One region of the Pseudoduganella sp. GW821-FHT11H04 genome, then DNA from elsewhere that is predicted to be linked to it. Evidence: predicted binding sites of a transcription regulator. Region 1 holds the regulator's gene; the other holds the start of a gene.
What was found. Region 1 encodes FNR, which switches genes on or off when oxygen is low (the NO sensors DNR and NnrR bind a similar motif). Its sites were predicted from a motif close to TTGATNNNNATCAA; they were not measured.

Region 1 (3,448 bases):
GATGCTGGAGCAGCATTTGGAGGACGTGCTCGCGGAAATCGAAACGTTGCGGCAATCGGCCGCCACGCTGCAGTGGAAAGTCGAGCATTACCGCTCTTTGGAGCAGTCCCTGGCGTCAGGTTCAACCACTAATGGAGGAATTGCTGATGACCACCAACCCAAACCGTTACGAGCGCGGACTCGAAAAACTGCGTGAGATCGATGGCGAGATCGGAGAACGCGTTGTAGCAAGCCTGGCCGAGATCGCGCCGGATTTTGCCCGCTACCTGATCGAATTCCCGTTCGGCGACATCTATTCCCGCCCCGGCCTCGACCTGAGAAGCCGTGAAATCGCGGTTGTCGCCGCGCTAACGGCAATGGGCAATGCAACGCCCCAGCTCAAAGTCCACATCCAGGCTGCGCTCAACGTCGGCGTGACGCGTGACGAAGTCGTGGAAACCATCATGCAGATGGCCGTCTACGCCGGCTTCCCGGCCGCCCTGAACGGCCTGATGGCCGCCAAAGAAGTCTTCGCGCTGCAATAAAGAAGTTCTTCACGAAATACCGGGAACTATGGGCTCGCTATTCCGTGAAGAACCATAAAAAAGGGGCAGCTGAGCTGCCCCATACACCCCCTACAGGTGAGAAAGCTGGTTCGTGGATCAGGCGACGGCCGCGTATTCTTGCGCCATGCCGCCGGAAGACATGACTTCCAGCTTGTTGCGGTCGATGATGCGCAGGTCGCGGTTATTCAGGACGATCGAGCCATCCTGGCGCAGGCGGGCCAGTTGGCGGCTGACGCTTTCCACGGTCAGGCCGAGGTAGCCGCCGATATCTTCACGCGACATGCGCAGCTGGAAACTGGTCGAGGAGTAGCCACGCTGGGCATAACGGCCCGCGAGGTTGAGCAGGAACATGGCCAGGCGCTGCTCGGCGCGCATATGGCTCAGGAACAGCATTACAGACTGCTCGCGCTGGATTTCGCGGCTCATGGTGCGGTGGAATTGCTGCAGCAGGCCCGGGATCTGCATCACTAATTCTTGCAGGCGGCTGAAAGGGATTTCGCACACTTCGCTATCTTCCAGCGCCACAGCATTGCAGGAATGCTGGCCGTTACCGATCGCTTCCATGCCCAGCAGGTCGCCGGCCATGTGGAAGCCGCCAATCGTCTGTTCGCCGCGCTGATTCACCTGGACGGTCTTGAAGTGGCCAAAACGCACAGCGTACAGGCTGTGGAAGCTGTCGCCGGTCTGGTACAGCGGCTCGTCGCGCCCCACGCGGCGGCGGCGTGCGATGATCTGGTCAAGGCGGGCGACATCGTCTTCGGCCAGGCCTTGCGGCAGGCACAGTCGATTGAAACTGCACAGCGAGCATTTTGCAGCGACTGGTGCGCAGGATTTGGTGGCGTTTGCAGGGGTGATTGGGATGACCGGGCTCATGATGCTGCTCCTTGTTTTCGATGGGAGAAGTATCTCCCTCGGCATCATTTCCCGGTATCAAGCATCCTGTGTAGTTGTTGTAGTGGATCCCCTACAAGGCATCAGATCAGTCCATGCTCCAGAGCGTAGCGCGTCAGCTCAGCATTGCTGGACATGCCCATTTTCTCGAGGATGCGGCTGCGGTAGGTGGTCACCGTGTTCGGGCTTAAATGTAGTTTTTCCCCTATGCGAACCAGCGACTCGCCTTGGGCGATAAGCTTGAAAACTTCCAGCTCACGGTTCGAAAGCTCCTCGTGGTCGCCGCTTGGGCCGCCCCCAACCAGGGTTGCCAATTTTTCAAGCAGAGCCGGGCTGACATGCTTGCCGCCGGATGCCGCCTTGCGCACGGCCTCGATCAGGGTCGAGGTCGGGGCATCCTTGGTCAGGTAGCCGGAGGCGCCTGACTTAAGCGCCCGCACGGCGTAAATCTCTTCCGAATAGGTGCTGAGCACCAGCACCGCCATGCGCGGGTATTCGCTGCGCAGGCATTTCAGCAAATCCAGTCCATTCTTGCCCGGCATTTTGATGTCGACCAAAGCGACGTCGAAACTCCGCTCAGCCGCACGTTCCATGGCTTCCACGGCGTTGCCGGCTTCGCCCTCCACGCTGATATCGGTCGCCGTGCCCAGCATCAGGCGCACGCCGTTGCGCGCGATAGCGTGGTCGTCGACCAGCAATACGGTGATCTTGTCACCCATTTTTATCCTCCAAAGGCAGGCGCAGTTGCAGGGTCGTACCCTGCCCCGCCTTGCCGCTGATATTCAGCTCGCCGGCGAAGCGGCGCGTGCGTTCGTGCATCCCGAACAGGCCCCACGATTCGCGGTCGGACAGGCCGGCGCTCTCGATGCCTTTGCCATTGTCTTCGACTCGCAGCACGACACAGTCGCCATCACGGTCCACAATCAAGCGCGCTTCGCTCGCTTCGGCATGGCGCACGACATTGGTCAGCGCCTCCTGGGCTACGCGGAACAGCATGGTGCTACGTTCGGCATCGAGTTCCAGAGCCATTGCAGCGGGCGTGATGTTGCAGCTGCACTGCAACCCGCTGCGCTGGGCCACCTGCTCCGAGTACCACTCCAATGCGGGCCAGATGCCCAGTTGGTCAAGGACGCTGGGGCGCAGGTCGGTGATCACGCGGCGCACGGTTTCAATCGCGTCCTGCGCCAGCTTGGCGGCGTCGTTCAAAAGCGGGTCGGACTGTTCTCCGCCGCGCTCGATCGCCACCGAGATATAGGCCTTGATGCCGGTCAGCAGGCCACCCAGTTCATCGTGGATTTCCTGGGCAATGCGGGTGCGTTCGTGTTCTTTCAGTTTTTCCTGGTAGGCGGCCAGCTCGCGCAGCTCTTTCTGCGACTGGCGCAGCACACGCTCGGCCTGCAGCTTCTCATCGATCAGGCGCTGTTCACGCAACAGGCGGTCAATGGCACCGGCAAGGAAATCCAGGTAGCGGCCATCGCTGTCCTTGACCAGGTAGTCGCGCGCACCACGCCGCATGGCTTCCGCCGCTACGGTGGCGCTGTCGGCGCCGGTCAGCATCATCACGGGCATAGTGGGCTGAGGTTCGCCCTGGTCGGCGGCCAGGCGAGCCAGGAATTCCAGGCCAGTCAGGTCCGGCAAGTGGTAGTCGAGCAGGATGCAGTCGGGCTTTTCGCGCAGCGCGATATCAAGACCATCCTGGCCGCTTTCCGCTTCGAGCAGCTCGCAGCTGAAGCCCGGCGCCTGCGCAAAGGCGCGGCGGCAAGCGATGCGGTCAACAATATCGTCCTCGACGATCAGGACCCTTACCGTACTCATGGCAGCTCGCTGATGGTCCAGTACAGGTTAATCGAGCGCACCACCTCAACGAACTGGCGGTAGTCGACGGGCTTGGTCATGTAGCCGGCCACGCCGAGGTCGAAGCTTCGCATCTTGTCCTGCTGCTCCTCGGATGTGGTCAGCACTACGACAGGAATGCGTCGCAGGTTTGGATCCTGCTTAATGTTTTGCAGGAA
Region 2 (3,448 bases), on a different contig from region 1:
TGGTCGTAGCCGTACAGCACCAGGCCGCCGGCAGTCTTGTCGGCGCCGACGGCCCAGTCCCAGAAGCCGAAGGTGGGCACGGGCGCGTGCTCGGAAGTCCAGCGCGCCACCTCGTCGCGCGTGTTGACGCTGCGGCCTTCCTTGTCGTGCAGGGCCTGGTAAAGGCCGATGAAGATCAGGTCGTATTTGTCGCGGGCTGCGACCACCTCGTGCTGCCATTCTTCCCAGTTGGTGATCAGCTTCAGGTCGACCTGGATGCCGGAGACGTCCTGGCTGGTCATGTCGCCAAAAGTTTCCTTGCGCACGACCTGGGAGGTGACGTCGGTATCGAACAGCACCAGCGCGCGCTTGGCTGACGGCAAAAGGCGCCGCACCAGGGCGATGTTGCGCTTCATGTTCGGGCGTTCCAGCACGCCGGTGATGTTGCGATAGCGCTGGGTGTCGAAATATTCGCGCGGATTGTTGTTGATGCCGAGGTAGACCACCGGCGTGGAAGTGGCGCCCAAGCGGTCGCACAGCAGCTTGAGCGCGGCGTCGTCGCCCAGGATCACTATGCCCGGCTTGAGCTGCTCGTAGCGCGCCCAGGCCTGGTCGGCCATGGCGGCGTGCTGGGACTTGGGCAGGCGCTTAGTGTCCATCTGGAAGTACTCGAGCTTGTAATGCTCGCCGAGGGTGTCTTCCAGCGCCTTCTTGTAGGCAACATCCCAAGCCATTTCGACGTTATAGCTCTCCACGACCAGGATCGTATCCGGCCCCGCCCGGCTTGCCAGGGGCAGCAGCAACAATAGACAGGCAAACCAGTTACGCCAGGACATGTTCCCTCCTCAAAATGTCCACCTTGGGGTCAGGAACGAATGTGGACATTTTCGCTCGCGAAATGTCCACATTCGTTCCTGACCCCAAGGTGGACATTTCTAGTTTAGGCCGTCGAAGCGGTGGTAGAAGCTGGACTCGGGCGTCTGGGCGGCTGGGTCTTCGCGCTTCAGGGCGGCGAGGATGTGCTGCTCGGCGGGGGCTTGCAGCTGGCGGTAGAGCTGGCTCGCGAGCTCGTAGGCGCGGGCGCCGGGCCATGGGTCGGGTAGCAGCTCAACAGGCAATTGCGGGTCGTGCAGCTGCACTCGGCGGTAGGCGTGGATCAGTAGGGTGCGCAGCACGAAGGCTTGCTCTGGATCGATGCCTTCCTCAGCTGCTTCGGCCAGCAGGGCGGGCACGCCGTCGAACTGGGCGGTGAACTTTTCGTAGCCGGACATTACTTCGCTGAGGTCCCAGCCTTCGGCCACCATGTCACCCAACGGCCGGGCGCGCAGGCCGGGCACTTCGCTGGCTTGCACTACGTACACTTTTTGCAGCAGGCCAAGGCGGATCAGCAGGGCTTCCAGCGCCTCCATATCGCCGGCTGGATGGCCCGCAATGCCGGGGGCAATCACGCTGTAGCCTTCCCACAACAACTCCTTGCGCAACTGGCTGCGGGCGGGGGCGTCGAGGCCGTCGGCGGCCAGCACCAGGGTCCATTGGCCGTTCCAGTGCACGTTCAGGGGCGCGTAAATGCGGCGGAAGGCGCGGCTGAAGCGGCGCATGGCGTCGGGCGTGATGGCGTAGCTGCTACGGCGGCCGTCGCGCTGGGCGCCCAGCCAACCTTCCTGAGCGAGGCGGAAGACCGAGGTGCGCAACAGGCGGTCGTTCACGCCGAAGGGGGCTAGCAGTTCGATCAGGCTGCCCGTCCACACCATGCCGCCGTGGGGCACGATGGCGTCGCCAAAAATGGTCATCACCAGCGATTTGGAGCGAGGAGGGTCGCTGGCCAGGAATTCTTCAATCCAGCTATTGATTTTCTGGTTTTTTTGCATAGACCGATTTTATACACTGTCATTGATCTGGATACAGAATTTTTAAATGACACACAAAATTCGTTTGCAAAGCTGTTTTTGTATCGTATTATGAGTCTATCCCGAACAAGGAGGCCCTCCTTATGTACGCACAAATGGTGGAAACCGGCCTGAAGAAGGTCCAGACCGCAGAAGATATGGACGCGCAGGAGCGCGAATTCCAGGCGCGCATCGACGCCGGCATCAAGATCGAGCCGAAAGACTGGATGCCGGAGGCTTACCGCAAGACCCTGATTCGCCAGATCTCCCAGCACGCCCACTCCGAAATCGTCGGACAGTTGCCTGAAGGTAACTGGGTGACCCGCGCGCCGACCCTGAAGCGCAAGTCGATCCTGCTGGCCAAGATCCAGGATGAAGCTGGCCATGGCCTTTACCTGTACAGCGCCGCCGAAACCCTGGGCGTGTCGCGCGACGAACTGCTGGCGGCCCTGCATAGCGGCAAAGCCAAGTACTCGTCCATCTTCAATTACCCGACCCTGAGCTGGGCCGACATGGGCGCCATCGGCTGGCTGGTGGATGGCTCGGCCATCATCAACCAGATCCCGCTGTGCCGCTGCTCTTATGGTCCGTATTCGCGCGCCATGATCCGCGTCTGCAAGGAGGAGTCCTTCCACGCTCGCCAGGGCTACGACATCATGATGTCGCTCGCCAAAGGCACGCCGGAGCAAAAGGCGATGGCGCAGGATGCCTTCAACCGCTGGTGGTGGCCTTCGCTGATGATGTTCGGCCCTTCCGACGCTGCTTCCGTCAACAGCGCGCAATCGAGCGCCTGGCGCATCAAGCTGTTCTCGAACGATGAACTGCGCCAGCGCATGGTCGACCAGACCGTGCCCCAAGCCGAATTCCTGGGCCTGACCGTTCCCGACCCTGACCTGAAGTGGAACGAGGAGCGCGGCTCCTACGATTTCGGCGAAATCGATTGGGAAGAATTCCACCAGGTCCTGAAGGGCAACGGCCCTTGCAACCGCGAGCGCCTACGCACCCGAGTCAAAGCCTACGAAGACGGCGAATGGTTCCGCGACGCGCTGGTCGCCTACGCCGACAAACACAATAAGGAGCAGGCTGCGGCCTGAGAGGAGACAAGATGAGCAAAGAATGGCCACTGTGGGAAGTCTTCATTCGCAGCCAGCACGGCCTGGCGCACAAGCATGTGGGCAGCCTGCATGCTCCGGATGCAGAGATGGCAGTCAATAACGCGCGCGATGTCTATACCCGCCGCAATGAAGGTGTGAGCATCTGGGTGGTGCGCGCTTCCGATATCGTCGCGAGCGCACCGGCCGACAAGGGCCCGCTGTTCGAGCCTTCCAACAGCAAGGTGTATCGCCACCCAACCTTCTTCCCGATGCCGGAAGAAGTGAAGAACCTGTAAGGCGTCGACATGGATAACAAGGTCAATTACCTGCTGCGCCTGGGCGACAACGCCATGGTGCTGAGCCAGCGCCTGTGCGAGTTGTGCGGCAAGGGCCCGGCGCTGGAAGAGGATATGGCGCTGTCCAACGTGTCGCTGGACCTGCTGGGCCAGACCCGCATGTGGTACACCTACGCCGCCGAACTGGAAGGCG

Region 2: paaX (phenylacetic acid degradation operon negative regulatory protein PaaX) is a predicted target of FNR. The motif match lies at 1,870-1,883, and genes of this name have one in related genera.

The regions. Positions count from the first base shown of each region.
Region 1 is NZ_JBXARE010000019.1:83,374-86,821, forward strand. It holds gene AC1RTP_RS26255 (MerR family transcriptional regulator) at 1-196, shown strand, start outside; gene AC1RTP_RS26260 (carboxymuconolactone decarboxylase family protein) at 147-524, shown strand; gene fnr (fumarate/nitrate reduction transcriptional regulator Fnr) at 642-1,418, opposite strand; gene AC1RTP_RS26270 (response regulator transcription factor) at 1,520-2,155, opposite strand; gene AC1RTP_RS26275 (sensor histidine kinase) at 2,148-3,251, opposite strand; gene AC1RTP_RS26280 (response regulator) at 3,248-3,448, opposite strand, start outside.
Region 2 is NZ_JBXARE010000004.1:67,524-70,971, forward strand. It holds gene AC1RTP_RS10540 (ABC transporter substrate-binding protein) at 1-815, opposite strand, end outside; gene paaX (phenylacetic acid degradation operon negative regulatory protein PaaX) at 915-1,847, opposite strand; gene paaA (1,2-phenylacetyl-CoA epoxidase subunit PaaA) at 1,970-2,959, shown strand; gene paaB (1,2-phenylacetyl-CoA epoxidase subunit PaaB) at 2,971-3,255, shown strand; gene paaC (1,2-phenylacetyl-CoA epoxidase subunit PaaC) at 3,265-3,448, shown strand, end outside.